Regions from separate parts of the Bradyrhizobium sp. AZCC 1693 genome, predicted to be linked through region 3. Evidence: predicted binding sites of a transcription regulator. Region 3 holds the regulator's gene; each other region holds the start of a gene.

The links. The regulator HrcA, encoded in region 3, represses chaperone genes, less so after heat shock. The targets are predictions, from matches to a motif close to GTTAGCACTCNCNNNNNGNGAGTGCTAAC.
Region 1: the regulator HrcA is predicted to act here: its motif matches at 2,229-2,257, upstream of V1293_RS00285 (co-chaperone GroES).
Region 2: the regulator HrcA is predicted to act here: its motif matches at 4,529-4,557, upstream of V1293_RS09650 (co-chaperone GroES).
Region 4: the regulator HrcA is predicted to act here: its motif matches at 1,492-1,520, upstream of V1293_RS30015 (co-chaperone GroES).

What each region holds. Positions count from the first base shown of each region.
Region 1 is NZ_JAZHSD010000001.1:49,324-56,547, reverse strand. Features, by position in the region: gene V1293_RS00300 (NupC/NupG family nucleoside CNT transporter) at 1-801, shown strand, start outside; gene V1293_RS00295 (cupin domain-containing protein) at 906-1,454, opposite strand; gene V1293_RS00290 (usg protein) at 1,631-1,918, opposite strand; gene V1293_RS00285 (co-chaperone GroES) at 2,301-2,615, shown strand; gene groL (chaperonin GroEL) at 2,707-4,350, shown strand; gene V1293_RS00275 (phasin family protein) at 4,761-5,207, shown strand; gene V1293_RS00270 (hypothetical protein) at 5,415-5,627, shown strand; gene V1293_RS00265 (hypothetical protein) at 5,670-5,867, shown strand; gene V1293_RS00260 (Crp/Fnr family transcriptional regulator) at 5,957-6,736, opposite strand.
Region 2 is NZ_JAZHSD010000001.1:1,953,442-1,960,665, reverse strand. Features, by position in the region: gene V1293_RS09685 (sensor histidine kinase) at 1-239, shown strand, start outside; gene V1293_RS09680 (hypothetical protein) at 457-957, shown strand; gene V1293_RS09675 (signal transduction histidine kinase) at 1,001-1,372, shown strand; gene V1293_RS09670 (hypothetical protein) at 1,490-1,717, shown strand; gene V1293_RS09665 (hypothetical protein) at 1,710-1,943, shown strand; partial or broken gene V1293_RS36125 (tetratricopeptide repeat protein) at 2,125-2,298, shown strand; gene groL (chaperonin GroEL) at 2,374-4,029, opposite strand; gene V1293_RS09650 (co-chaperone GroES) at 4,168-4,485, opposite strand; gene V1293_RS36120 (DUF6894 family protein) at 5,037-5,282, shown strand; gene V1293_RS09645 (hypothetical protein) at 5,900-6,091, shown strand; gene V1293_RS09640 (class I mannose-6-phosphate isomerase) at 6,265-7,197, shown strand; gene V1293_RS09635 (glycosyltransferase family 4 protein) at 7,194-7,224, shown strand, end outside.
Region 3 is NZ_JAZHSD010000001.1:4,967,628-4,974,851, reverse strand. Features, by position in the region: gene V1293_RS23750 (hypothetical protein) at 1-339, shown strand, start outside; gene pncA (bifunctional nicotinamidase/pyrazinamidase) at 438-1,151, shown strand; gene V1293_RS23740 (helix-turn-helix domain-containing protein) at 1,230-1,613, shown strand; gene grpE (nucleotide exchange factor GrpE) at 1,844-2,449, opposite strand; gene hrcA (heat-inducible transcriptional repressor HrcA) at 2,568-3,656, opposite strand; gene rph (ribonuclease PH) at 3,814-4,527, shown strand; gene rdgB (RdgB/HAM1 family non-canonical purine NTP pyrophosphatase) at 4,539-5,168, shown strand; gene hemW (radical SAM family heme chaperone HemW) at 5,161-6,333, shown strand; gene V1293_RS23710 (penicillin-binding protein activator) at 6,401-7,224, opposite strand, start outside.
Region 4 is NZ_JAZHSD010000001.1:6,323,064-6,330,287, reverse strand. Features, by position in the region: gene V1293_RS30025 (IS30 family transposase) at 1-711, shown strand, start outside; gene V1293_RS30020 (hypothetical protein) at 762-1,277, opposite strand; gene V1293_RS30015 (co-chaperone GroES) at 1,627-1,923, shown strand; gene groL (chaperonin GroEL) at 2,230-3,876, shown strand; gene V1293_RS30005 (hypothetical protein) at 4,050-5,249, shown strand; gene V1293_RS30000 (hypothetical protein) at 5,513-6,382, shown strand; gene V1293_RS29995 (hypothetical protein) at 6,412-7,224, shown strand, end outside.

The DNA.
Region 1 (7,224 bases), 4.9 Mb from region 3:
AATATCTTCCTCGGCATGGTCGAGGCGCCGCTGTTCATCCGCCCCTATCTGGCGCAGCTCACCCGCAGCGAATTGTTTCTGGTGATGACCGGCGGCATGGCCGGCATCGCCGGCACCGTACTGGTGCTCTACGCCACGTTCCTCGCGCCATTGATCCCGGACGCCGCGGCGCATTTTGTCATTGCATCCGTGCTTGGAGCACCGGCAGCCATACTCGTTAGCCTGATCATGGTGCCGGAGACTTCAGACAAGCGCACCGGCGGATCATTGGAAGATCCAGATATGCAAACCTCGAGCACCATGGATGCGATCGTCAAGGGCACCACGGCCGGGCTTGAGCTGCTGCTCAACATCGTCGCCATGCTCCTGGTGCTGGTGGCGCTGGTCTATCTCGCCAATGCTATCCTTGGACTGCTGCCCGAGATCGGTGGGGCGCGAATTTCTCTCCAGCGCGTGCTGGGCTACCTGATGGCGCCGGTGTGCTGGCTGATGGGCCTGCCATGGCCGCAAGCGATCACGGCGGGAAGCCTGATGGGCATCAAGACCATCCTCAACGAGCTGATCGCCTATGTCGAACTTTCAAAGCTCGGCGCTGATACGCTCGATCCGCGCTCGCGGCTGATCATGCTGTATGCGATGTGCGGCTTTGCCAACTTCGCGAGCCTCGGCATCATGATCGGCGGCCTCGGTACCATGGCGCCGGAGCGGCGCGAGGAGATCAATGCGCTCGGGCTGAAGTCGATCGTATCGGGGACGCTGACGACGTGTTTGATGGGGGCGATCGTGGGAGTGATGACGTAATACTCTCGCCGTCGTTCCGGGCGACGCGTCAGCGTCGAACCCGGAACCTCGAGATTCCGGGTTCGCTTCGCGCCCCGGAATGACGGCATCTCAATGACGGCATCTCAACTCGCCAATTCCACCGTCTTGAACTCCGCCGGCAGGATCACTTCCAGCAGTTCAACGTCGTCGGAATAATCCATGATCAGATGCTTGATACGCGGCGGCTGCGTCCAGGCGCTGCCTTCCTTCATCAGCGTCTCGCCCTGGCCTTCCATGTAGGTCTTCACCCAGCCCTTGAGCACGTAGACCATCTGGAATTCGACGTCGTGGTAGTGCAGCTTTGAAACTTCGGCCGGATTGCACGGACCCTGCAGGCGGATCACATGCGCCCGCGCCAAACCGTGGGTGGCGTCAGCGATGCCGAGGTCGCGGTACTTTGCGTAGGTACGCAGGCCGTCCGCCCTAAAATCTTCCTCGCGGTGATGGCTGATGGCGATGCGCTGTTTCGGCCGCGCCTTCCTGGCCGGTTTCGACTTGGCCGCCGCAACGCCTCTCGCCTTCGACTTGATGGTCTTGCGGGCTGAGGATTTGGCTGCCGTCTTGTGGCCCGACCATTTCTTCTTTACGGCGGGCTGCGCCGCGGCGCGCGACGCGACTTTCTTCTTGGCCATGGGTGCCTCCCTTTTTTGTTTGTGGCGGGAGGCTAACACAAATCGGATTTTGTAGGGTGGGCAAAGCGACTTGTCTCGCCGTAGCCCGCAGGGCGAAGGCGGAAGCGTGCCCGCGGGCGGAGTGTCAGATGGTGGGCAAGGCGCCAAGCGCCTTTGCCCACCCTGCGGCATCTCAATCAATGCAGCCTGAACACGCCATCCACCGCGCGCAGTTCGGCCGGCTTGATCAGCCTGGAATGCGCGACCGTGACGGAATACAGCGGGCCATCAAGCTTTTCCTCCCAGAAGGCGAGGAAATCTTTCAGCGCCGGGAATTTCGGAAACAGATCGTAATTCTGCCAGACATAGGTCTGCAGCAACGACGGGTGATCGGGCATCCGATACAGGATTTGCGCCGTCGTCAGCCCGTAACCCAGCACCTGCTTCCGAAAATCGTCGGAAGCAACTCCAACCCGCGAGACCATGCCAAACCTCCATTGCTGGAAGCGCATTTCACGTGGTGGCCGCACACCGAGCCACCCCGGCGGAGATGCGCTCACATGAGAGAAATGTGACGCACGATACCAACCCATCACAAGCCTAAATGTTTAATGAATTGTTGAAAATTCGCGCGTTAGCAGCAGCTTACCGCACGTGCTAATATGGGGCTGGAGGCCCCGGCCGCCGAATTAATCATGATTAACGAAATTGGCAGGCGTCATATTTGAGTGCCAATTTTTCTGCTAGAAGCCCCTTGTCCCCCGAACAAGTCTGGCCTAAATCAGCCGCAGCCGAGTTGGCACTCGCCAGCCCGGACTGCCAAAATTTCCAATTCTGATAACATCTTCAGAAACTTAGGAGGACTGCATGAAATTCCGTCCGCTTCACGACCGCGTCGTGGTCAAGCGCATCGACGCCGAAGAGAAGACCGCTGGCGGCATCATCATTCCGGACAGTGCCAAGGAAAAGCCCTCGCAGGGCGAAATCACCGCCGTCGGCCCGGGTGGCCGCGACGAAGCCGGCAAGCTAATCCCGATCGACCTCAAGGTCGGCGACCGCGTCCTGTTCGGCAAGTGGTCGGGCACCGAGGTCAAGATCGACGGTGAAGATCTCCTGATCATGAAGGAGAGCGACATCATGGGCGTGCTCGACGTCCCCGCCACCAAGAAGAAGGCTGCCTAAGCGCTTCGCCCGCATCGCTCACCCTGAGGAGCGCCCGCGAGGCGCCTCCCCGACAGGGTGAGAAACAAAGATCAACTCAGGGAAATCAAATATGTCAGCTAAAGAAGTCAAATTCGGCGTCGATGCCCGCGACCGCATGCTGCGCGGCGTCGACATCCTCAACAACGCCGTCAAGGTGACGCTCGGTCCGAAGGGCCGCAACGTCGTGCTCGACAAGTCGTTCGGCGCTCCCCGCATCACCAAGGACGGCGTCACCGTCGCCAAGGAGATCGAGCTCGACGACAAGTTCGAGAACATGGGCGCGCAGATGGTGCGCGAAGTCGCCTCGAAGTCGGCGGACGCTGCCGGCGACGGCACCACCACCGCGACCGTTCTCGCGGCTGCGATCGTCCGTGAAGGCGCCAAGTCGGTTGCCGCCGGCATGAACCCGATGGATCTGAAGCGCGGTATCGATCTCGCGGTGGAAGCCGTGGTCGCCGACCTCGTCAAGAACTCCAAGAAGGTCACCTCGAACGAGGAAATCGCCCAGGTCGGCACCATCTCCGCCAACGGCGACGCCGAAATCGGCAAGTTCCTCGCGGATGCCATGAAGAAGGTCGGCAACGAGGGCGTCATCACGGTTGAGGAAGCCAAGTCGCTCGAAACCGAACTCGACGTCGTCGAGGGCATGCAGTTCGACCGCGGCTACATCTCGCCCTACTTCGTCACCAACGCCGACAAGATGCGCGTTGAAATGGACGACGCCTACATCCTGATCAACGAGAAGAAGCTCTCCTCGCTGAACGAATTGCTGCCGCTGCTCGAAGCCGTGGTGCAGACCGGCAAGCCGCTGGTCATCGTCGCGGAAGACGTCGAAGGCGAAGCTCTCGCCACCCTCGTCGTCAACCGTCTGCGTGGCGGCCTGAAGGTTGCTGCCGTCAAGGCTCCGGGCTTCGGCGATCGCCGCAAGGCCATGCTGCAGGACATCGCCGTTCTGACCGGTGGTCAGGCGATCTCGGAAGATCTCGGCATCAAGCTCGAGAACGTCACCCTGCAGATGCTCGGCCGCGCCAAGAAGGTGATGATCGACAAGGAGAACACCACGATCGTCAACGGCGCCGGCAAGAAGGCCGACATCGAGGCGCGCGTTCAGCAGATCAAGGCGCAGATCGAGGAAACCACCTCGGACTACGACCGTGAGAAGCTGCAGGAGCGTCTGGCCAAGCTCGCGGGCGGCGTAGCCGTGATCCGCGTCGGCGGCGCCACCGAAGTCGAGGTGAAGGAGCGCAAGGATCGCGTGGATGACGCGATGCATGCGACCCGTGCGGCGGTTGAAGAAGGCATCGTGCCGGGCGGCGGCGTCGCCCTGCTGCGCGCCTCCGAGCAGCTCAAGCGCATCAAGACCCAGAACGACGACCAGAAGACCGGCGTCGAGATCGTGCGCAAGGCGCTGTCCGCGCCGGCCCGCCAGATCGCAATCAATGCCGGTGAAGACGGCTCCGTCATCGTCGGCAAGATCCTCGAGAAGGAGCAGTACAATTACGGCTTCGACTCGCAGACCGGCGAATACGGCAATTTGGTCTCCAAGGGCATCATCGACCCGACCAAGGTGGTTCGTGCGGCGATCCAGAACGCGGCCTCCGTCGCGGCTCTCCTGATCACCACCGAAGCCATGATCGCCGAACTGCCGAAGAAGAACGCCGGTGCCGGCGCCGGCATGCCTCCGGGCGGCGGCATGGGCGGCATGGACTTCTAAGTCCAGCCTTTCAGGCGATACTCAAGAAATGCAAAACCCCGGCAGAAATGCCGGGGTTTTTTGTTTGGGCAGACGATGTAGATGCCCGCCACACCACAGCGAATGCCGACGCCGCCCTCGCAACGTTACGCTGAAGAAAAGGCTTCCTGCTCCCTGAGATATCCCTGTTATACACAGCGCTCCGTAATTATACGTTCGTTTGTGTTGACAATCTCAAAAAAAATTTTTGCGAGAGTCGCATTTCGAACCGACGCTTCGCTTCTCTTACGCCAAAGTCGTATTGGGTCGGGGCTAAACCAAAGCTCATCCAAAATCTGATCGAACACGGAGCGTGAGCTCTCGTGACGCAAGCGAGCGTTGCGGAGAATGCTTTCGCTTGAGAAGGAGAATGTTGCGTGAGTGAAAGTGAAATGAAAGCGACAACGAACGGAACCAATGTTTTCGGGATGCCGCTGCTGGACCTCTCGAAGATCGCCTTGCCTGGCATCGGCGGCAACGAGCAGGTCCTCTCCCGCGCACGGGAAGGCTTCGAGAAGATCAAGGCCGCGTCGGAGGAGATGACGGTGGCGCTGGGCGAGGCCTATTCGGGCAATGCCAGAAGCGCGACCGACTACGGGCTGAAAGTGTTTGAAATCTCAAACGCCAATGCCGCCTCTGCGCTCGATTTCTTGATCCATCTCTGCGGCAGCAAGTCAGCGACCGATGTTTTCAAATTGTCCGCAGCGCAGACGCGCAAGGCGTTCGACACCGCTTCCGACCAGAACAGGGAATTGTGGGCGCTTGCCCAGAAGCTGGCGACTGAAACGGGTGAGCCGATCAGGAAGCACTTCACGAAGGTCATCCGCCAAGCAGGCTAACAAGCCTGCTCAGTTCACGTCCAAGGATTCGTTTTGAGGAGGGATCCGGCCGGTTGGAACAAGCCCGGCGAGCATGCAGCCCCCACTGGCCTTGCTCGACCAAACAAGGTGCGCGATGCCCCCCAAGTGACCGCACCGACAACAGGCGTACTCCAACCGGCCGGTGCTTTTTTGCAAGAAACTATGAAGACGATAAGGGAGGGCGACATGGGTATGGTGATGATCAAATGTCCGCAAACCGGATACGCGATTCCGACGGGCATCAAGACTGATCGCGAAAGCTTCGGGCGTCGCGCGGTGTTTTTCTCGCGCACGCGTTGTGTGATCTGCCACACCGATCACGCGTGGTTTGCACGCGAAGCCTGGGTCGACGAGTCGAGCATCCGGGTGCGGCGTCGCAGCGCGGGCTCCCCGGCCTAATCGTCGACACAGATCAAGTGACGATCGCGATGGAGGGACACCATGGCGCGCATGCAAATCTCATCTGAAACCTCAACCTGGCTGCTGCAGGCCAAGGACTTTCTCGACGAAGCACGACGGCAGAAGCCGGGCCCTGCGCGCAACGAGCTGCGCGAGACGGCGAAGGTGCTGCGCGAGCTTGCGAAACTCGAGGCGGCATCCGAGCAAGCCCTCGAACGTGATCGGCGGCAGAGAACCTGATCGAGCGGAGGATCCGCTCGTTGATGGGCCAGAAACGCCGCCGCGGCGCGTCGCGACGTGGCAAGTCACGCGGTCGCGCGGAAACGCGCTCACATGGCATCGCCCGATTCAATTTCAGGGATGCGCCGATCTACGGGCCGAGCCGTCGCGCGAGATCGGTCCGCATTCGTCGAGAAAATCTCCTCGACTTCGAGACGCATGACGCTGTGGCATTCGCAGGCTGCCGCCGCGAGCCGCGTTCGGTCGATCTCGATCAGGCCCCGTCGATCGGACCTGATCGCTCCGCGCGCGCGCAGATTACGCATCAGGAGCGTCACCGTCGTGCGTCGCACGCCGAGTATTTGCGACAGCGCCTGCTGGGTGAGCGGGAGCACGTCATGGTCGACGCGGTCGCGAAGCTGGAGCAACCAGCGCGCCATGCGGGCTTCGACCGGATGCAACGCATTGCAGGCCGAGCCGAGTTGGAACTGTATCAGCATCGACCTGACGTGATTCTGGACCGCATGCCGGATCGCGGGACTCCGGCCGAAGGCGGCGTGAAATCGCGATGCAGGGATCCGGGCGGCCGTGCCGGCCGCGCGAACGACCGCGGTATTGGCCGAAGGTGACGGCCCGAGCACCGAAAGCGTGCCGACTGCCCCCTCACGCCCAATTACGGCGGTGGCGACCGTGTGTCCGTCCGCCATGTCGATCATCAGTGAGATCGCTCCGCTATGAGGGAAGAAGACGTACTCGATATCGTCACCCGCCCACGAAAGGACCGCGTCCTGATCGAGCGCGATCGTCTCGAGCTCGGGCCTCAGCAGATCGAGGTCCGATGCCGGCAATGCTGAAAGAAGGCGATTGCCCACTCCGCCGTGAGGCGTCACTGCCGGGCCCCCGCAGTGAACCTGCGACCTTTTCCATATAAAGGGTCACGGAACGGCGGCGTTAAACCAAGTTTAAAACTTTCGCTACACGCACTCACTCAAATACGCCCTCACTCTTAACAACACTCACTCCAACAACAAACTTCAAACGCGGCCGCGAGGCGGACTTTTCTGCTCGCAGCAGCATGAGTTAGATGCAAATGGGCCGTTCGACGCAACAGTAAAATGCGCATGGGTAACACCGTAAGACTGCGGGAACTTGCGGTTCCAATTCCGGCGGACGGCAAAGCTGCTCTCGAACGGCGAGGCTACTCCGCTCGCAAACTACGGGCGCAGCCTCTCCGCAACGAGCGGCGCCGTCATGATCAGAAGACACACGCTGAGATGGTGCGCAACGCACTCTCCGCGCCGGCCCGCCAGATCGCGGTCAATGCTGGTGAAGACGGCTCATGCGGAAGGGCGTGGCGCACGCCGTGCCCCTCCTGCTT
Region 2 (7,224 bases), 3.0 Mb from region 3:
CGGAAGGGCGCGTCGACATCAACTGGACGTTGGATCAACAGGCGCAGCGCCTGCACCTTACATGGACCGAGAGGAATGGCGCGGCAGTTCGCCCGCCCGAAAAGCGCAGCTTCGGCACACGGCTGATCGAGACGCTCGGCAGGCAGCTCCGGGGCGACGTGCGGCTGACCTATGCGCCGACCGGTTTCGTCTGCGAATTCGACGTGCCGATGGCTTCTCTGACTTCGGCGGCGTCATAAGCCCGTATTCGGGTATTGCGGAAGCCAAATCGCAACCTGCATTCGTTCGGGCTGCTACGATCTGTCAGAAACGGCTTTTCTTACGCAGCGATTGATGACGTGGTGATTTGTCACTGGAGCTCGTTATTCGGCCCTTTGATCCCCATATATAACTCCATCCTCGTCAACCATCGGGATCGGTCGGAACGCGCGGAGACCTCCAACGAAAGGACGCCGCATGTTTAGATCTCAACAGCACCGCGAAAAGGCCGCCGCATACGGCGAACTGATCAAGCGTTCGAGCGGTCAGGGCGAAAGCGACAAATTTCAGAAACTAAGGGATCGCCACTCCGCGCTCGCCGATAACGAGCAGGGACTGGCTGATAACTACGACAGCGCCGTGAACGCAGCGGAACAGGATCGCGCTCGCGGCCTGGTCCTTGCGGCCGAAGAGGAGCACGTCTTGCGATGTCTCGGCGCAGCCATCATCATGCAATGGAGCGCGCTGCCGAAGGCCATGCAACGGGAGATCTTCGACACCGCCGCATCGGTCGGAGAATTATTGGAGACGGCGGCGCTTCGCGGGCAGATCGCCCGCTTTCTGCACAAGCATAAGAATGATGCCGGTCGCAAAAAGGCCTCGACGGAGGATGCGCATCGCGACGCGAAATCGCGTGCAGCTGCTCTGTCCCGATGGGACGATGAGGGAGGCGCAGTCCCCGACGGACTGCCGAGGTGAACCAACGTCGGCAACAGGAGGATTCCCCATGTCGCGTAAAAACATGTCACTGACAAAATTCGGCATCGATGACGGCCCGCACAACATGGACGGGCTGCGGCTTCTCGCGCGGGACGGATCTGAACGGGTCGAAGCGTTCATAGGCCGCAAGGTGATGGATGTCTGGGTCGAATCCATCGAGCATCGGAGAGGACGCCAGAGTCTGTTCCGCGATCAGTACAACGCGTTGGGCAAGCGCAATCTTGCGGTGATCGAGCGGATCGTGAACGCGAAATACCAGCGCGGCGCCGCAATCAACCGCCAGCATCCCTATGTCGAAGTGCTGTTCTCGGACATCACGGAAAGCGGCGAGGCACTAAATCTAAGTGAACTCGTGCGCGAGCCTTTGCCGCCGGCATTTCATAGGCTGGCTTGAGATCTGCGCCGCGAACAGATGGCGGATGTTTCGTAAGAAGAAGGCCTTGTGACATGCCGCTCACGCGAGGAGGATTTCGGCACTACGACTATGACCGGATGGTGGTTTGGAAGTGGCATGCGCAATTCAGCTCCGCTGCCATGGACGACCTGGATGGATCAACTGGAAGGCATCCATCACCACATCGCCGGTGCGGTACGCTCAAGAGCTGTCTTGGAGAGGGACAACGGCCGTCTGTCGAACCCCGAGCAAGTCAACCGCCTCGCAGCTTTGTCTTTGAAGCGTGGCGAGTCAGTTGATTTTGGTGGCTATTGGCAGCGGCACTCGAAAGATGTTCATGCCTAAGCAAAAGCTTCATACCCACGAAGAAGTCTTTAAAGATCATGTCTCCGGTCAGTATGACGAAACCATATTTCGTTTCAGAGTGCCGGGTGGCTGGATTTATACGCACACTATTATCCGGTTTGGTTCGGTCGATAAAAGCTATGTAGCCGATACTTTCGTTCCTGACTCTACAGTGGACTTGGATCTTCCAATTCATCCCACGGATGATCCGCGACGCGATCTGTGACTTGGTCGCGCGCAACCGCTATCGCTGGTTCGGCCGTCGTGACGCTTGCATCCTGCCGAATTCGGATCGTTTCTTGGCCCTCGTGAGCCGCTCCGAAACCGCGGGACGATGGCACCTGGCGCCGGCCGACACGAAGGAAGCAGCGTTACTGCAATTCGACTCAGTCCCAGACGCAGGCAAGCAGTTAAAGGCACTTGGCCAGGACGATTACCCGAACGTGGGCAATCTGATTGGCTATTCCTATCGCAAGCCCGGCGACTACAAATTCTCGCACGCGCGCTGAAAGCCGATCCGAACTATGTATTGACGTCAGTATTACGGACTGAGGCAAATTGAGCAGGGCAACCGCGATCAAAGGCACGAGAATGCAGAAAGGCCGGGCATCGCTGCCGGGCCTTTCTTTTTCTTTTTGAGCGCTGAACGGTTGGACTTAGAAATCCATACCACCCATGCCGCCCATGCCGCCGCCACCCGCAGGCATGCCGCCGCCTGCGCCGGCGTTCTTCTTCGGCAGTTCGGCCACCATGGCTTCGGTGGTGATCAGCAGAGCCGCGACCGAGGCCGCATTCTGGATCGCCACGCGAACTACCTTGGTTGGGTCGATGATGCCCTTGGCGACCAGGTTGCCGTACTCGCCGGTCTGCGAGTCGAAGCCATAGGAGTACTGCTCCTTTTCCAGGATCTTGCCGACAATCACGGAACCGTCTTCACCGGCATTGATCGCGATCTGGCGGGCCGGCGCGGACAGCGCCTTGCGGACGATCTCGACGCCGGTCTTCTGGTCGTCGTTCTTGGTGCGCAGGCCCTTGAGATGCTGGGAGGCACGGAGCAAGGCGACGCCGCCGCCCGGCACGATGCCTTCTTCAACCGCCGCACGGGTCGCATGCATCGCGTCATCCACGCGATCCTTGCGCTCCCTCACCTCGACTTCGGTCGCGCCGCCGACGCGGATCACCGCGACGCCGCCCGCGAGCTTGGCCAGACGCTCCTGCAGCTTCTCACGGTCGTAGTCCGAGGTGGTTTCCTCGATCTGCGCCTTGATCTGCTGAACGCGCGCCTCGATGTCGGCCTTCTTGCCGGCGCCGTTGACGATGGTGGTGTTCTCCTTGTCGATCATCACCTTCTTGGCGCGGCCGAGCATCTGCAGGGTGACGTTCTCGAGCTTGATGCCGAGATCTTCCGAGATCGCCTGACCACCGGTCAGAACGGCGATGTCCTGCAGCATGGCCTTGCGGCGATCGCCGAAGCCCGGAGCCTTGACGGCAGCGACCTTGAGGCCGCCGCGCAGACGGTTGACGACCAGGGTGGCGAGCGCTTCGCCTTCAACGTCTTCCGCGATGATGACGAGTGGCTTGCCGGTCTGCACGATAGCTTCCAGAAGCGGAAGCAGTTCGTTCAGGCTGGAGAGCTTCTTCTCGTAGACGAGAAGATAGACATCATCCATTTCAACGCGCATCTTGTCGGCGTTGGTGACGAAGTAGGGCGAGATATAGCCGCGGTCGAACTGCATGCCTTCGACGACTTCGAGTTCGGTCTCAAGCGACTTGGCTTCTTCAACCGTGATGACGCCCTCATTGCCGACCTTCTTCATGGCGTCGGAGAGGAACTTGCCGATTTCGGCGTCGCCGTTGGCGGAGATGGTGCCGACCTGGGCGATTTCCTCGTTCGAGGTGACCTTCTTGGAGTTCTTGACGAGGTCGGCGACCACGGCTTCCACCGCCAGGTCGATACCGCGCTTCAGATCCATCGGGTTCATGCCGGCGGCAACCGCCTTGGCGCCTTCGCGCACGATGGCCGCGGCCAGCACGGTCGCGGTGGTGGTGCCGTCGCCGGCAGCGTCCGCCGCCTTGGAGGCGACTTCGCGCACCATCTGCGCGCCCATGTTCTCGAACTTTTCGTCAAGCTCGATTTCCTTGGCGACGGTGACGCCGTCCTTGGTGATGCGGGGGGCGCCGAACGATTTGTCGAGCACGACGTTGCGGCCCTTCGGACCGAGCGTGACCTTCACCGCGTTGTTGAGAATTTCGACGCCGCGCAGCATCCTGTCGCGGGCATCAACGCCGAATTTGACTTCCTTGGCTGACATAATGATCTCCGTATTTCCAGATCCCAAGGTCCACGCGATTGGGCGGATTCCTCAGGGATGAGATCTGGATTGCAGGGCCTCTTCCTTCGAGACGCCGGCTGCGCCGGCTCCTCAGGATGAGGGAACGGGCTAAAGCGCTTAAGCGGCCTTCTTCTTGGCGGCAGGAACGTCGGTGAGGACGCCCATGATGTCGCTTTCCTTCATGATCAGAAGTTCCTGACCATCGAGCTTGACCTCGGTGCCCGACCACTTGCCGAACAACACGCGGTCACCCACCTTGAGGTCGATCGGGATCAGCTTGCCGGATTCGTCACGGCCGCCCGGACCAACGGCGATGATCTCGCCCTGCGAGGGCTTTTCCTTGGCACTGTCCGGAATGAGGATGCCGCCTGCGGTTTTGTCTTCGGCGTCTATGCGTTTGACCACGACGCGATCGTGGAGCGGACGGAACTTCATGCGATCCTCCATGGCTTTTGTGATTATTTGTGATTATTTCTGGATTGGCAGTCGCAACGAGCGAGTGCTAGCCGCTCTTCACATAAGCTTGTAACACTGGGGCGCAAGGGCTTTGGCCCACGAGGTTGCTAATTCAATTCCCAAAGTGGACCCGGAGCGGTTAGCAGGGCTCGGAAGCCGTCGTGTGCCGTCTAACGTGTTCAGGAAATGTCCTAGATTTCGGACCTGTTCTTATAGCCCGGCGGTACTGTCCGTATTTAAGCCCCGGTGTCCTAAGTTGAATTTGGAAGTGTCCTAATTCCGATTCGCGGCGCATAATGAGCAAATGGAAGAGACCCGTCACAGAGCCTGTATTTGCGGAGCGGTCTACAACCGCACCGAGTCTATGGCTCCCGAACGCCAGATCAGCAGCTTCGAGTGTTCGGTCTGCGACCAGACCATGGAAAGCTGGAACACGGCCTGGGTGCCTTCCTACCGCCTAATCGCGGGTCCTGTTAGGCCGCTCCAGATCAGCTAGGAACGCTTTTGGTTTCCTGACGTTCGACGTTGTTATGAAGCGATACTTTTTCGACTTGCGAGACGGTGACGAACTGACCCGCGACGATGAGGGTCTGGAACTCTCTACCATGGAGGCTGTGCAAGAAGAGGCCGCGCGTTCGCTGGCAGACGTGGCGAGGGACGCGTCCCGCAGGCCCCACAATGGAGCGGGACACCGGATGGCTATCGAAGTCAGGGACGACACCGGACCGGTGTTACAAGCCAAATTCACGTTCCAGATAGAACGGCTCAAGCACTAAGGCGTCCTCGCTAGAGGATGCTGAGGAGGTAAGCCAGTTCGCGCTGATACCGCTCTGCTGATGAGTTCACCTGCAACCGCTTGCCCTCCACTCATGTGGAAACTGCCGATCTTGAGCCGAGAAATCGGAATGCTTTTCGCGCCGCTGATACAGCCAGATGACCCAAAGTCGTCAGTAATTACGAACGAGTCCGCCGGATTATCGCGATCGAGAAGCTGCCGAATATTTTTCACAACGCGCGCTCAACATACATTCGAGAAGCGCGGGCAGGGGAAGCGCGAAGCTTTTGAACCCACCATCTTCATAACGATCTGCCCCAAAACAAATTGCGATTCTCCTCGCTATTCGGCAGATAGTCACTATACTTAACGCATCACCGCGCGCCCCGGGCTATTATCGGTGACTGAGAGCGTTGCGCTCCCGCCTTAACCAAAAAAAGGCGGTCACATGTCAGATACCCTCAAATTCGATCTTCGTGATTGGCTGGTGCCTCCGGTGCTGTTGCCGATCTTTTTTGCGCTGCTGATCGCTGCTGCCGTGATTATTCAGTGGTAGTTCGCCTCGAGTGATATGCCGGCAATGGGAATCCGAGCGCTTAACAGAAAGCAGGAGTCGGAATGGCAAATACGGCGATCGTCAGAGACGCATACGGTGTTCCGGCAATCTTTGTTGATTCGAAAACCGGCAAGGATGACGCGGCCTTTGTTTTTATCAGGGTCGGCGATGAGGAGCGCCGGATGCGGTGGGCCGAATGGGATTCGCTTCCCGCCTGGACTGGCGCGCGTCCGTCCTGGGCGACCAAACGCTAATGGACCCAGGAAGGTTGCTATCTGACGCCGGAGTACCCATCTGATCAGGAGCCCAGCGGGATCGCGACAAACGCGCACATCCCGTCGCGACGCCTTAGCCACGCCAAATCATATCAACGGTATCGACCAACGGCATATCGCCTCGATATGCGCGTTACGGGTCAGGACAATCTATGGCCATCGAGCATGCCGCCGTGCAGGTTGCGCGCAAACCGTGGGGGGTAGGCGATCTCCATCCATGGAGCAGCATCGACGTTGCCGGTGACCCGGTTGGAGAGTTGTGGTTCCAGCGCACGCATAAGCATGCAGCCATCCCGGCCCTGCTGCTCAAATTGCTGTTCACCAGCGAGCCCCTGTCGATTCAGGTTCATCCGGACGATGAATTTGCCCGCTCAATCGGCTTGCCGAACGGCAAGACTGAAGCCTGGTACATTCTCGCAGCAGCCCCAGGCGCGCGGGTTGCGCTGGGACTGAAGCGGCGACTCACGCCACAGGCATTGCGCGCAGCGATCAGGGACGGCTCGATTGCCGATCTCACGCAATGGCGTCCCGTCGCGAAAGGCGACATCATCTTCGTCCCCGCTGGCACGATCCACGCCATTGGCGCCGGTATCGTGCTCGCCGAGATTCAGCAGCGCGGCGACACGACATTCCGCCTGTTTGACTATGGCAGGCAGCGCGAACTGCATGAAGAACGCGCCGTCGCTGTTTCCGACGCCGGGCCGGTTCAGCCCCAATCTGGTCCACGACGCATCACCACGGCTCGAACAGCCCTGATCACAAGCCAGCATTTCGTCGTTGAGTTGATCGACCTGCCGGCGAACTCGAATTGGGCACTCAATGCCGATCGGGAAACCTGGATCCTTGCAATCGAGGGCCGGGCGCGGATCGGGTTGACGAGCATGTCGGTCGGTGACGCCGTCTTCATCGAGGGCGATCGAACCGACATCGAGGTCGGCGCGAGCGGCATGAGCGGCCTGATGGCTTATCCGGGACCTGACCCCGTTGCCGCCCTGCTGGAGGACGCCGGCGAACTGACCAAATCTGCCGGCATGTCCGCCGGCCATTCGCCGAAATCAAGCGAGACTGTCGAGGTACAAGCATGACACCGCTCCGCCGCATCGCCGTTATCG
Region 3 (7,224 bases):
GAAGTCGCGCCCTTCATGATCATCGGTCTGATCGGCTCGACGGCGGCGTCCCCCGATGATCGTGGCCGCTTTGCCCAGCAGATTGCGACCACCATTCCCGGCGTTCGCGACGGCAGGATCACGATGTCGGAGCCGGTCCGCATCGACGGCCAGCCCGGCTACGAAACACGGATCGACGCCACCAGCGGCAAAGACAATACGCCCGTCACCATCGTGCAATGGCTGCGGTTCGGCTCGCAGACCTCGATGCGCATCATCGGCTCTTCGCCCCGCAACGACTGGACCCAGGCCTTTCCACGCTTCCGCGCGGTGCGCGACGGAATTCATCCGCGGGGCTGATCGGCAAATTCGCAATCCGCGCCGAAACTTCGGGCTTTCGTTCGTACACCAATGGAACTAGCTTTTCCCTGTCGGGTTCATAACCGGGGAGATGCACCATGGTTACTCGCAGGCGGGCTCTGAAAGGTCTGGGCGCGACGTCGATAGCGGCCATGGTCCCAACTGCGCTGCGTGCCGCACCGATCAAGCCTGACGACGCCTCTGCGCTGCTCGTCATCGACGTGCAGAACTGTTTCCTGCCGGGCGGCAGTCTCGCGGTCAAGGACGGCGAGCAAGTCGTGCCCGTCATCAACCGCATCGCCAAGGGCTTTGCCAATGTCGTGATGACGCAGGACTGGCACACCGCGGGCCATGTCTCGTTCGCGTCGACGCATTCCGGCAAGAAGCCGTTCGAAACGATCAGCCTGCCCTACGGCAAGCAGGTGCTGTGGCCGGATCATTGCGTGCAGGGCACCGAAGGCGCGTCGCTGTCGAAGGACCTCGCGATCCCGCATGCCGGGCTCGTCATCCGCAAGGGCTTCAACAAGAACGTCGACAGCTATTCGGCCTTCACCGAGGCTGACGGCAAGACCACGACAGGGCTCGCCGCCTACCTGAAGGCACGCAAGGTGAAGCGGGTGTTCCTGGCGGGGCTTGCCACCGACTTCTGCGTGGCATGGAGCGCGCTCGATGCGCGCAAGGCGGGCTTTGAAGCCTATGTGATCGAAGACGCCTGCCGCGGTATCGACACCCAGGGCTCGCTCGCCAAGGCCTGGGCCGACATGACCAAGGCCGGCGTCAAGCGCATCAAGTCCGACGATATCGCGGCTTAGGCAATATCCCCATTCGGAGATCAGGACCTCGTCCATCGGCCGCCGGGCCACGACGACTTACAAGAGGAGCTTGAGTCTATGAGTGCACCACAGATCATTCGGACGCCCAGCGGCGAAGAGTTGGTGGTGCTGCCCCGGGCCGAATATGAGGCGCTCCTTGAGCGCGCCGATCACGAGGCCGAGGATGCCGACGACGTCCCCATCTACGATGTTCGGAAGGCCGAATTGGCTGCTGGTGGTGTCGTGCTTCCCCCGGAGGTTAGTGCTGCGATTCTTCGAGGTGATAGTCGGTTGAAAGCCATTCGCAATTGGCGCGGCGAGACACAGCTGCATTTGAATTTCAAAACAGGCATCGGTCAGGGCTATCTGTCCGATCTCGAAAGTGGGCGCCGTACGGGAACCCCCGAGACCATCGCGAAGCTCGCGCAGACTTTGAGTGTGCCGGTGGAGTGGCTTTCGTAGACTATATCATGCCTCAACATCGCTCTGGCATCGTGATCGGTCTCGCGGACAGATCCTCATAAGTCCATGGCGTAGACATACTGCTCATCATCGTCGTTCGTAGCCCGTCGTTATCTCGGGCATGACGGCTCAGCCGCGACTTCGCCCGCCGGGATCCGGAAGGCAATCTCTGGAGTTTTGGCACCTACTGGCCGAAGACGAGTGAGAACCCGCTGAAGGGGTAAGCCTGCTCAGCTTGTGACGTCGGCCGTCGGCGCGGCCTTGGCGCCGCCCTTGGAGACGGCGACCAGCGCCGGGCGCAGCACGCGCTCGCCGATCATGAAGCCGGCCTGCACGACCTGAACCACCGTCCCGGACGGAACGGACGGGTCGGGCACTTCGTACATCGCCTGCTGGAAGTTGGGATCGAACTTCTCGCCGGACGGATCGAACTTCTTGACGCCGTTCTTCTCCAGCGTGTTGAGCAGTGAGCGCTCGGTCAGTTCCACGCCCTCGATGAAGGCCTTGATGCCGGGATCGGCGGTCTCCCTCGCCTCGGGTGGAATGGCGTCGAGCGCGCGCTGTAGATTGTCGGCGATATCGAGAATGTCGCGCGCAAACCCGGTGATGCCGTACATCTTGGAATCAGCCACCTCGCGCCTGGTGCGCTGGCGCAGGTTTTCCATTTCCGCCAGCGTGCGCAGCATCTTGTCGCGCGCCTCGGCCAGCTCCTTGGTCAGGGCCTCATTCGATCCTTCCTCGGGATCGTCGGGCATGATGTAGGGTTTTGAGACCACGGGCTCGCCGGTCTGGGCCGGTTTCACCGCGTCATCACTCGGCCGGTTCGGATCGGTCATAAGACTGCCTTCTCAAAAAACGTATCAGGTTCGATGGGGATTTGCTGAGCGGGATATCGTGCTTTAGTGGCCGAAAATCAAGCGCAACCACACCGGATTGGGGTCAATTTGGGGCGGATTAGCCGCCCAGCATCCGGCTGACGATCCGGGCGGCGTAGTCCACCGTCGGAATCACCCTCGCATAGTTCAGCCGCGTCGGCCCGATCACGCCGAGAACGCCGACGATACGGCCCGCGGCGTCGCTATAGGGGGCGATGATGGTGGAGGAACCGGACAGCGAGAACAGCTTGTTCTCGGATCCGATGAAAATCCGCACACCCTCGGCGCGCTCGGCCCGGCCCAACAGATCGATCACGCCGCGCTTGGTCTCGAGATCGTCAAACAGCGACTTGACGCGTTCCAGATCCTCCAACGCGTGCAGGTCTTCGAGCAAATTGGCATGGCCGCGCACGATCAATTGCCGGTCGTCGCTGTCGCCACCGGACCAACTCGCGATGCCCGCTGCGATCACCTTCTGCGTCAATTGATCGAGTTCGACGCGGCTCTGCGTCAGCGCGGTTTCGAGCTCCAGCCGCGCTTCGGCAAGCGTCCGGCCGCGAATCCGCGCATTGAGGAAGTTTGTCGCTTCCGTCAGCGCCGAGGACGGCACGCCGGGCGGCAGCGTCAGCACGCGGTTTTCGACCTGGCCGTCTTCGCCGACCAGCACCACCAGCGCGCGTTCCGGCTCGAGCCGGACGAACTCGATGTGCTTGAGCCGCGAATTGGATTTGGCGGTCAGCACCACGGCGGCAGCCCTCGTGAGGCCGGAGAGCCGCGTCAACGCTTCGCCAAGCGCCGCCTCGACCGATTGCGCGCGCCCGACGGAGGCGAGTTGGCTCTGGATCGATTCCCGTTCCGGTTCGGTAAGGTCGCCGATCTGCATCAGGGCGTCGACGAAGAACCTCAGGCCGAGTTCGGTAGGCAGCCGCCCGGCAGAGGTATGTGGCGCATAGATCAGCCCGAGGTGCTCGAGGTCCGACATCACGTTGCGGACCGAGGCCGGAGACAGCGGCACCGCGATCAGGCGCGAGATGTTGCGCGAGCCGACCGGTTCGCCGGTCGCGAGATAACTCTCGACGATTTGACGAAAAATGTCGCGCGAACGCTCATTGAGCTGGGCGAGCCCGGCATGCGGCGCGATCAGGCCAATCGGATCGTGGTGGGCCACAGCTTAACTCCTTGGACAGCCCCTAATTTGTCGCTCCGGCGGGCCAATGACAAGCGTCCCTTTCCCTCCAAACAGGGCCAAAAGCCCTTGCCGCTGCGCACGCCCCCACCTACAAGCACCGCAAACGGTTTTTCGCTCGATTTCGAAAGGACTTCCTATGCGGCCAAGCCGCCGTGCGCCCGATCAGCTGCGCCCCGTGTCGCTGGAACGCGGCGTGGTCAAATATGCCGAAGGTTCCTGCATGGTGAAATTCGGCGATACCCATGTGCTGGTCACCGCCACGCTGGAAGAGCGGATGCCGCCGTGGCTGAAGGGCCAGGGCCGCGGCTGGGTCACCGCCGAATACGGCATGCTGCCCCGCGCCACGCTGGAGCGCACCCGCCGCGAGGCCGCCGCCGGCAAGCAGGGCGGGCGCACCGTCGAGATCCAGCGGCTGATCGGCCGCTCCTTGCGCGCAGCCGTCGACCTCGAAGCGCTCGGCGAACGCCAGATCACGGTCGATTGCGACGTGATTCAGGCCGATGGCGGCACCCGCACCGCCTCGATCACCGGCGCCTGGGTGGCGCTGGCCGACTGCATCTCGTGGATGAAAAGCCGCAACATGATCAAGGCCAGCGTGCTGCGCGACAATGTCGCCGCGATCTCCTGCGGCATCTATCAGGGTACACCGGTATTGGACCTCGATTATGCCGAGGATTCCGAGGCCGAGACCGACGCCAATTTCGTCATGACCGGCGACGGCCGCATCATCGAGGTACAGGGCACTGCCGAAAAGACGCCGTTCTCGCAGGACGAGTTCCTGGCGCTGATGGAACTGGCGCGCAGGGGTGTCGCGCGTCTGGTGGACTTGCAGAAGCTGGCCGTCGCGTAGTCTGATCCCACATGCACCGTCGAATCACCGGCGCCCTCGTGATCGCGACCCACAATCCCGGCAAGCTCGCCGAGATGCGGGAATTGCTGGCGCCGCATGGCGTCGAGGCCGTTTCCGCAGGCGAGCTGGGCCTGGCTGAGCCCGAGGAAACCGGTCAGACGTTTCGGGCCAATGCGGCGATGAAGGCGATCGCAGCGGCGAAAGCGGCACAACTGCCGGCCTTTGCCGATGATTCCGGCCTTGTGGTCGATGCGCTGGACGGCGCGCCTGGGATCTACTCGGCGCGCTGGGCCGGCGAGGGCAAGGATTTCATGGCGGCGATGAGCCGGATCGAGCGCCTGCTGCAGGAACGCGGCGCCACCACGCCGGACAAGCGAAAGGCGCATTTCGTGTCGGCGCTGTGCGTTGCCTGGCCCGACGCCCATCTCGAAGAGGTCGAGGCCCGGGCCGATGGAACTCTGGTATGGCCGCCGCGCGGCACCGCCGGTTTCGGCTATGATCCGGCTTTCCTGCCCGACGGGCACGTCAGGACCTTTGGCGAGATGACCTCGATCGAGAAACATGGCCTGCCGCCGCTCGGACTCGGCCTGTCGCACCGGGCGCGCGCCTTCGTCAAATTGGCGGAGATCTGCCTTGGCTAGCGCCGAACGCCATTACGCGAAGCGAGCCGCCTTCGGCGTCTACGTGCACTGGCCGTTCTGCCTGTCAAAGTGCCCGTATTGCGATTTCAACAGCCACGTCCGCCACGCGCCGATCGACGAGGAAAGATTTGCCCGTGCGTTTGCGCGCGAGATCGAAACCTCAGCGGCGCGCGCGCCGGGACGCACCGTCACGTCGATCTTTCTCGGCGGCGGCACGCCGTCGCTGATGCAGCCGCAGACCGTAGGCTCCATCCTGGATTCGATCGGCAAGCATTGGCGCGTCGCCGACAATGTCGAGGTGACGCTGGAGGCCAATCCGACCAGCGTGGAAGCTACGCGGTTTCGCGGCTATCGCGCAGCGGGCGTCAACCGTGTCTCGCTCGGCGTGCAGGCGCTCGATGACGCCTCGCTGAAAGCACTCGGACGATTGCACAGCGCGCGCGAGGCGCTGGACGCGGTCGCGATCGCCCGCAGCGCGTTCGACCGCTACTCGTTCGACCTGATCTACGCCCGCCCCGATCAGACGCCGCAGATGTGGGCCGACGAATTGAAGCTCGCGATTTCCGAAGCCGCCGAGCATCTCTCGCTGTACCAGCTCACCATCGAGGAAGGCACGCCGTTCTTCGGCCTGCATGCGGCAGGAAAATTGAAGACCCCGGACGAGGCGGTTGCGCGCGCGCTCTACGATGTGACGCAGGAAGTCTGCGCGCATCGCGGCCTGCCGGCCTACGAGATTTCCAACCACGCCCGTGCAGGTGCGGAATGCCAGCATAACCTCGTCTATTGGCGCGGTGACGAATATGCCGGCATCGGCCCTGGCGCGCATGGGCGGCTGGACATCGACGGCGCGAGACATGCGACCGCAACCGAAAAGCGCCCCGAGGCCTGGCTGATGCGCGTCGAGGCCAACGGCCATGGCGTCGTGACCGACGATTCGCTCAACAGCGAAGAGCGCGCCGATGAGTTTCTGCTGATGGGATTGCGGCTTGCGGAAGGCATCGACCCCAAACGCTATACGGCGTTGTCCGGCCGCGCCCTCGACCCGAGCCGGATCGCGATCTTGCGCGAGGAAGGCGCGATCAGCGTCGACGCCGACGGCAGGCTGCGCGTGACGAAAGACGGTTTCCCCGTGCTGGACGCGGTGGTCGCGGATTTGGCGGCGTAACCGCCGTCGTTCCTGCGTTCGCAGGGACGACTCGTGGAGAGTTCACGCCTCACGACTTTTCGAGAGCCTACGCGCCAAAGCTCTTCGGCGAGCCCGCGACCGGCGTGCTGCCGCCGCTGGCGACCTTCATCACTGCAAGGCCGCGCTCATTGCTGCCGTCGGAGCGAAAGCGGAACAGGCCGTCGATGCCGGCAAAGCCCGACGGGTTGGTCAGCGTTTCCGGCGCAAAACGTTGGCTGCCCTGCTTCGATAGTGCGGCGACGAGTGCGACCGCGTCATAGGCGAGCGTTGCGGTGCGCACGGGATCGGCGCCGTATTTGGCGCGGTAGCGGCCGGAGAAGGCGCGGAAGCCCGACGGATCCGGCGCGGCATAGAGCCCGCCCTGCAGCACGGGACTCGCATAGACGCGCGGATTGTCCCACAGCCCGGTGCCGAGCAACTGGATGTTGCGCAAGTTCGCGCCCGCCGCGGTCAAGGCATCCGCTGTCGCCACAACCGATTCGCCGTCGTCGGCGATGAACAGCGCATCCGCCGAGCCGAGCGACTGCGCCACCGTCCGCGCCGCGGCCGAGCGATCGACGCTATATTTCTCGAAGGCGACGATGCGTCCCTTGCGGCCGACCGCCTGCTTGAAAGCTGCTTCCACCACATTGCCGTAAGCGTTGTCGGGCAATAGCGCCGCGAAAGATTTCTTTCCGATGCTGGCGGAATAATCGACGATCCGGTTGACGTCGGATTCGGGCAGGAAGCTCAGGAGATAGACGCCGCGTCCGGCGACGCTCGAGTCGGTCGAGAACGCAATCACCGAAACGCCGCGCGCGCGCGTCAGTTGCGCGGTCGCCGGCACCGAGGCCGCGAACAGCGGGCCCAGAATGATTTCCGCGCCCTCGC
Region 4 (7,224 bases), 1.4 Mb from region 3:
CATTCCCCAGAGCAGATCGCTGGCCGGCTGGCGCTGGAACATGGTCGCGTCATCATCAGCCATGAGTCAATCTATCGTTTCATCTATCATCGTGCCGCTCAGAAGGATTGCTGGCACCGCCTGCTGCCGCGCCGCAAACGAAGACGAGGGCACCGTCCAGGACGCAGCCCCGCCAGCCTCATCAAACAACGGCGCTCGATCACCGAACGCCCCGCCGAGGTCGAAGGCCGCGGGACACCGGGCCATTGGGAAGCCGACTTCATGCTGTTCGCCCGATGTGGCCAAGGGTTGCTTGTTCTCCACGAACGGCAAACCCGCTTCAACATGGTTCACCGACCACTCGATCGAAAAGCTGTCCGCACCGCTCGGACCATCGGCCGTCAACTCGGCAAACTTCCCCAAGCAATGCGCAAAACCGTCAGCTTCGACAACGGGAACGAATTCGCCGAGCATCACAGGCTTCACCAAACCCTCGGCGTCCAGACCTTCTTCTGCGATCCCCATAGTCCCTGGCAAAAAGGCGGCGTGGAAAACTCCATCGGGCGCTTACGACGCCTGCTGCCCCGCAAAACTGACCTCAAACTCATCACGGCAGCCGACCTCAAGCGGCACGTTCAGCGCCTCAACGATACCCCACGCAAATGCCTGGACTTCAAGACGCCCGCCGAGGCATTCTCCGCACTCAAATCAATCGTTGCACTTCAAACGTGACTCCATCCCCCGCCTTCGCGGGGCATGACGGCAAGGGAATGCAGTTTGCCTCACGCCCGCGGCGCGCAGCGGACATAGACCATGTTGCCGTAACGGACCGAAGCATCCTTGTCGATGAAGCGGGTAATCAGCACGCGACCGTCGAACGAGACGATCTCGCGGTCCTGCTCACCGGGCGTCGGGCCGGGCGGACCGATATAGTTCTTGCCGCTCGGGCTGCCCTTGAGGCGCAGTTCCTGCGGGGTGGCCTGGTCGGCCAGATGCATGACAACACCGCCAGAGGTGCCGGCGCCGATCACATAGGGCTGCTTGCACTGCCCGCGCGCCGCCGCTTCGGTGCGGGCGCGGTCGTTGGGATTCTGGAACGAGGCGAGGCCCCAGCGGCCGACGATCTCGTCGGAGCGGATGGTGGCCGGCATATCGGGCGCCACGCCGGGTTCGGCCTCGGGCGCCGAACTGGACGACAGCGACGGCAGACTCATGCTGTTGCACGCCGCCAGCAAGATCGTGAGCGCCGATGCGATCGCCAGATTGGCAACCGTACGCGCGTTACGTGAGCTGATCATCGTATTCCCCCGAGCAAATTCCTTGGCAAATCCTTGGCCGCTCCCGTCAAGCAGCCAACCGCAAAAAGCCTGTCGGAGCAATGACGTCCGTTAAAATTACGCCGCTGCGCCGATTTGGCTTCCGTGGGACCATCCTATATTGGCCTCAAGAAGGCCTTACCCCCCCTTGTTTGCTTGACAGGATCAGCGCCAAGCCATATTCCCCGGCCCCACGTTTAGCACTCAAATACAACGATTGCTAAGGTCGTGCTGTCCCGCCCGGGACGGCGTCGAATAGCCGGCATTATCAGCCATTTTCGTGGCACAGACCTGAAACCACGCCTTCCACGGAACTTCAAGAGGAGACGTCATGGCCAAATCCAAATTCCGTCCGCTGCACGACCGCGTCGTCGTCAAGCGCATCGATGCCGAAGAGAAGACCAAGGGCGGCATCATCATTCCCGACAGCGCCAAGGAAAAGCCGTCGCAGGGCGAAGTCACCGCCGTGGGCCCGGGCGGCCGCGACGAGGCCGGCAAGCTGATTCCGATCGACCTCAAGGTCGGCGACCGCGTGCTGTTCGGCAAATGGTCGGGCACCGAAGTCAAGCTCGACGGCGAGGAACTCCTGATCATGAAGGAGTCCGACATCATGGGCGTGCTGGCTTAAGCCGAACGTTCGCCGCCGCCCACCGCCGTCGGCGCAGTCACTTCTTCCCTTCTCCCATCGAAGTCGGATTTATCCGACTTCGACAAGTTAAGATGCCCAACTCGGGTAAACCCGAGTTGGGGTGGGAGAAGGTGGCGCGCAAAGCGCGCCGGATGAGGGGTCTCCATCCGCGGAGACAGACCCCTCACCCGTCTCGAATGAGCTATCGCTCATTCGATCCACCCTCTCCCACAAGGGGAGAGGGGAAGAAGACCCGACGATGACAGGCGGCAAGCAACCGTATCCATTCATTCAGGAGTCCAAACAATGGCTGCCAAAGACGTTAAATTTTCCGGCGATGCCCGCGACCGCATGCTGCGCGGCGTCGACGTTCTCGCCAACGCGGTGAAGGTGACGCTCGGTCCGAAGGGCCGCAACGTCGTGATCGAAAAGAGTTTTGGCGCACCCCGCATCACCAAGGACGGCGTCACCGTCGCCAAGGAAATCGAGCTTGAGGACAAGTTCGAGAACATGGGTGCGCAGATGCTGCGCGAAGTCGCCTCGAAGACCAACGACACCGCCGGCGACGGCACCACCACGGCGACCGTGCTGGCGCAGGCGATCGTGCGCGAAGGCGCCAAGGCGGTTGCCGCCGGCATGAACCCGATGGACCTCAAGCGCGGCATCGACATCGCGGTCCACGCCGTCGTCAAGGATCTCGAGAAGCGCGCCAAGCCGGTCGCCGCCTCCTCCGAGGTCGCCCAGGTCGGCACCATCTCGGCCAATGGCGACACCGCCATCGGCAAGATGATCGCCCAGGCGATGCAGAAGGTCGGCAATGAAGGCGTCATCACGGTCGAGGAGAACAAGTCGCTCGATACCGAAGTCGACATCGTCGAGGGCATGAAGTTCGACCGCGGCTATCTGTCGCCCTACTTCATCACCAACGCCGAGAAGATGACCGCCGAGCTGGAGGACGTCTACGTGCTCTTGCACGAGAAGAAGCTCTCGGGCCTGCAGTCGATGCTGCCGGTGCTGGAAGCCGTGGTGCAGTCCGGCCGCCCGCTTTTGATCATCGCCGAGGACGTCGAGGGCGAGGCACTGGCGACGCTGGTGGTCAACCGCCTGCGCGGCGGCCTGAAGGTCGCCGCCGTCAAGGCGCCGGGCTTCGGCGATCGCCGCAAGGCCATGCTGGAAGACATCGCGATCCTGACCGGCGGTCAGCTGATCTCGGATGAACTCGGCATGAAGCTCGAAAGCGTCACCATCAACATGCTCGGCCGCGCCGGCAAGGTGGTGATCGACAAGGAGAACACCACGATCGTCAAGGGCGCCGGCAAGAAGAAGGATATTGAAGCCCGCGTCACGCAGATCAAGGCGCAGATCGAGGAAACCACCTCGGACTACGACCGCGAGAAGCTGCAGGAGCGTCTGGCCAAGCTCGCCGGCGGTGTCGCGGTGATCCGCGTCGGCGGCGCGACCGAAGTCGAGGTCAAGGAGAAGAAGGACCGCGTCGAGGACGCCCTCAACGCGACCCGTGCAGCCGTCCAGGAAGGCATCGTGCCGGGCGGCGGCGTGGCGCTGCTGCGCGCCAAGAAGGCCGTCGGCCGCATCAACAACGACAATTCCGACGTCCAGGCCGGCATCAATATCGTGCTGAAGGCGCTGGAAGCTCCGGTTCGCCAGATCTCGGAAAACGCCGGTGTCGAAGGCTCGATCGTGGTCGGCAAGATCCTGGAGAACAAGTCCGAGACCTTCGGCTTCGACGCCCAGACCGAGGAATATGTCGACATGGTCGACAAGGGCATCATCGACCCGGCCAAGGTGGTTCGTACCGCGCTGCAGGACGCTTCGTCGGTCGCGGGCCTCTTGGTGACCACCGAAGCCATGGTCGCCGAACTGCCGAGGGAACCGGCCCCGCCGATGCCCGGCGGTGGCGGCGGCATGGGTGGAATGGGCGGCATGGGCTTCTAAAGCCCGGCTTTTTCCGATCAATCCATCGAAGGCCGCCTCCGGGCGGCCTTCTTTTTTGGCTTTTTGGCGATAGTGCGGACCCGATCAGTTCAGAAGGCGCGCTTGGCTCGAAAACGCGGCCGGGGTTTGCTACTTACGACCCCTGCCGATTCCATCGTTTCAGGGAATTTCATATGCGCGCGCGCTTCCTTCTCCTGCTCGGTCTCGTCACGATCTCCCCGAGCCTTGCTTTCGCCCAGATGAAACTTCCGTCCAAGACGGCGCCCGGCGCCATCGAGACGCGCTATTTCACGGCCATCGACGGCCTGATGGACGGCAACGCCGATGTCATCCTGAAGGAAACCCGGCAGGGCAAGACCGTCACCGCGGCCACGCTCGACGTCTGCTATCCCGCCGCAAAGGGCGCCGACCGCAAGGATCGCTTCGTCGCCAACCTCGCCGTCAACGGCCAGAGCCTGACCGGCACCACACAGAGCCTTGGTGACAAGCTGCCGGTCACCGTCAAGCTGGCGCGCAAGCCAACCGGCGACACGTTCGAATTCCGCGGCCAGATCACGATCGGCCAGGCCGTCACGGAGGTGACCTCGACCGACAATTCCGATCTCAGCGAGAAGGAATTTTTGGACAACCAGACCAGCGACGACGGTATCACCCCGGCGCCAAAGGATTTTACCGACGTTTCGCCCGAGGCGTTCGGCGTACGGGTCAAGCTCGACGCCGCGCTGGATTTCCTCAAAAGCCTGAAGGGCGAAGCCGTCGAGGTCGGGCTCTCGAGCCTTTCGATCTCCTGCGATGCGCTGCGCGCCGGCGAGCAGACCATCAACCTCACGGCCGATCCGGAGCGCACTGCTGCACTGATCGCGAAGGCCAGATCGATGCCAGGCGTGGTCGCGGCGGGATGGACCAGCGGCAGCGTTGAGATGGACCGCACCATCCGTTTTGCGGCGGCCGAATGGCGCGACGGCGACAAGATCAACAAGGACAAGATCGCTTCCGCAACGTCGGGCGTGCTGGCCAAAACGCTTGCCGCCAAGGCGGCGGGCACCGAGTGGAACGCCAATACCGGAAAACTGAAACTGACCTTCAAGCGGCCGAGCCCGGTCTATCCACCGCTCGCGCTGACCGAAAGTATCGAAGTCACCGCGCTGGTCTCGCCGGACAAACCGGGCGCGTCTGACCGGCTGATGCTGTGGATCTCGAGCCCGGTGATCACGACCGCGGATGAAGGCACAGGCCCCAAGCTGAACCTGTCGGAAGAATCCACCGGCGACGAGGAAGGCGGCGAGCCGAAGGATGACAATGGCTCCGTCGAGGCGCTGGCAAAAGAGTTCAAGGGCCAGCGCTGGGACGCCGACAAGTCGGTGTGGAAGTAGGGCGGCGGACCCAATCGTCGTTCCGGGCCTGAGCTTGCCGCACTCCCGAGCATGCTTCGACAAGAGCATGCTTCGACTGAGTTCAATCATGCCGGTCGGCCATATTCTCGTTTGAGCACCATCTTTTCGGAAAACCGGCTTTCCGTTTTTTCCGGATCAGGCTCCAGTTCGCGCAATCGCTCGTGGCTGCCTCCGTCGCGTAGCATCCGTATGGATATTTGCGAAAAACAAGCGTACGCTACCTGCGGGGGAATTGCTACCACATGCTACTTCACATAGCTTTGGTCTCCATCACCAGGGAAGTCACACTGGCGCAATTGGCGCCGGTAGCTGCCGCCATTCAAAAGCAGGTCTCGCGCGATTTCGGTCCGATGTGGAATATCGAGGCCACCGTCGATGCCTTCGACAAATTGGAAGATGTCCCCGTTGGTTATTGGCACGTGCTGCTGCAAGACGAGTTGCCAAGCGGTGCCGCGGGTCTGCATAAGCGCGATGACAACAAGCAACCCTTCGCCCTGGTAGCCTTGACCACGAACTGGCCCGTATTCATGAGCCACGAAGTGCTCGAAATGCTGGTTGACCCGCAGGGAACGCTCACGCGCGCGGGCGATTCGCTGAAATCCGGCCAGGGTCGAGTCGAGTACCTGATTGAGGTGTGCGATCCCTGCCAGGCCTCGAAATTCGCCTATTCCGTGAATTCCGTCATGGTCTCCGACTTCTATACGCCGCAGTATTTCGACCCGGTGAAGAGCAGTGGCGTCCGCTACAGCTATTCGGGGCGGGTGCGCGGCCCCCGCGAGGTGTTGGATGGCGGATACCTGTCGTGGTTCGATCCACAGACCCGCCGCCTGTTTCAACTCGAGGTCGACGGAAGGAAAAAGACCATCGCCGACAGGGGCGAGGTCCCGTTCGCAGTCGAAAGTCTGCGCGCATTTTCCGACAGAGTTTCGTCCGATCGGCGCGATTCCGTGATCAAGGGCGGTTCGCGAGCCGGACTGCGGTTGAACGCCGCAACCGACTTCCGCAAGACAGTTCGCGTCGAAGAGCCGAAACTGACAGCGGTCGACCATGCCCGGGTTGCGAATGCCGACAATCTGTGGGCGCAACTCAAGAAAATCGCCGAAGCAAACTGAAATCCTGCAGCCAGGAAGAGGATATCGGAATGAAACGCCGCCTCTTGATTACCGCCTTGGTTACCGTGCCGTTGTTCGTGACGTCACCCGTAGTCGCACTGGAGGACACCCCGGTTTTCGGCAAAGTGACGACGACCAGGAAAACCGCCCTCAAGACCGCGCCGAACGCGCAGGCGGCTGCGGCAACGACGGTGGCCGCCAACACAGACTTGCGCTGGGTGATGGGCGGTCGCAAAGGAAAGTACGTGCGCGTCATGATTCCGAAGGGCCCGAGCGGCTGGGTGCTGGAGGCGGACGTCAGGAAGGTCGCCGAAGCGGATCTGGCCAGCATTGCGCTCGAGGGTAGCGCTCAGCCATGCGTCAGTCCGGAGACCTTGAACGCCTGTACCACGACCAAGCCGACCGGCTGTTCGGCAGCCGGCAGCGCTCACGGCCTGGCCAACCGATTGAAGAGAACCGCTCCACCACCGGGAACGCCAATCACGCTGACGTTCGACACCTTCTCGCAGTTGCAGAGCGCAGCCGTGGACCTGGTGGACCAAGGCGTCGAGATTCCGCCCGCGGAGAGGGACCAGATCAAGAGCATCGAGACAACCGAGGGCACAGTGGGCGAAGGATCGCGCGTGCGCCTGGTCGCGTTTCTGTCGGAGGGCACGCCGCACGCCAACTCCGGCGAATCGGTGAACTGCAACCTCAAACGCCAAGCCAACAACGACATTCACATATCGGTGACGGAGAAAAAAGACGGCAGCGAGTTTGAGGGAGTTGTTGTCGAGATGATCCCGCAGAACCGGCCCGCGAACTGGACATCGAGCAAACTCGACCAGTTGCACGGGAAGGTG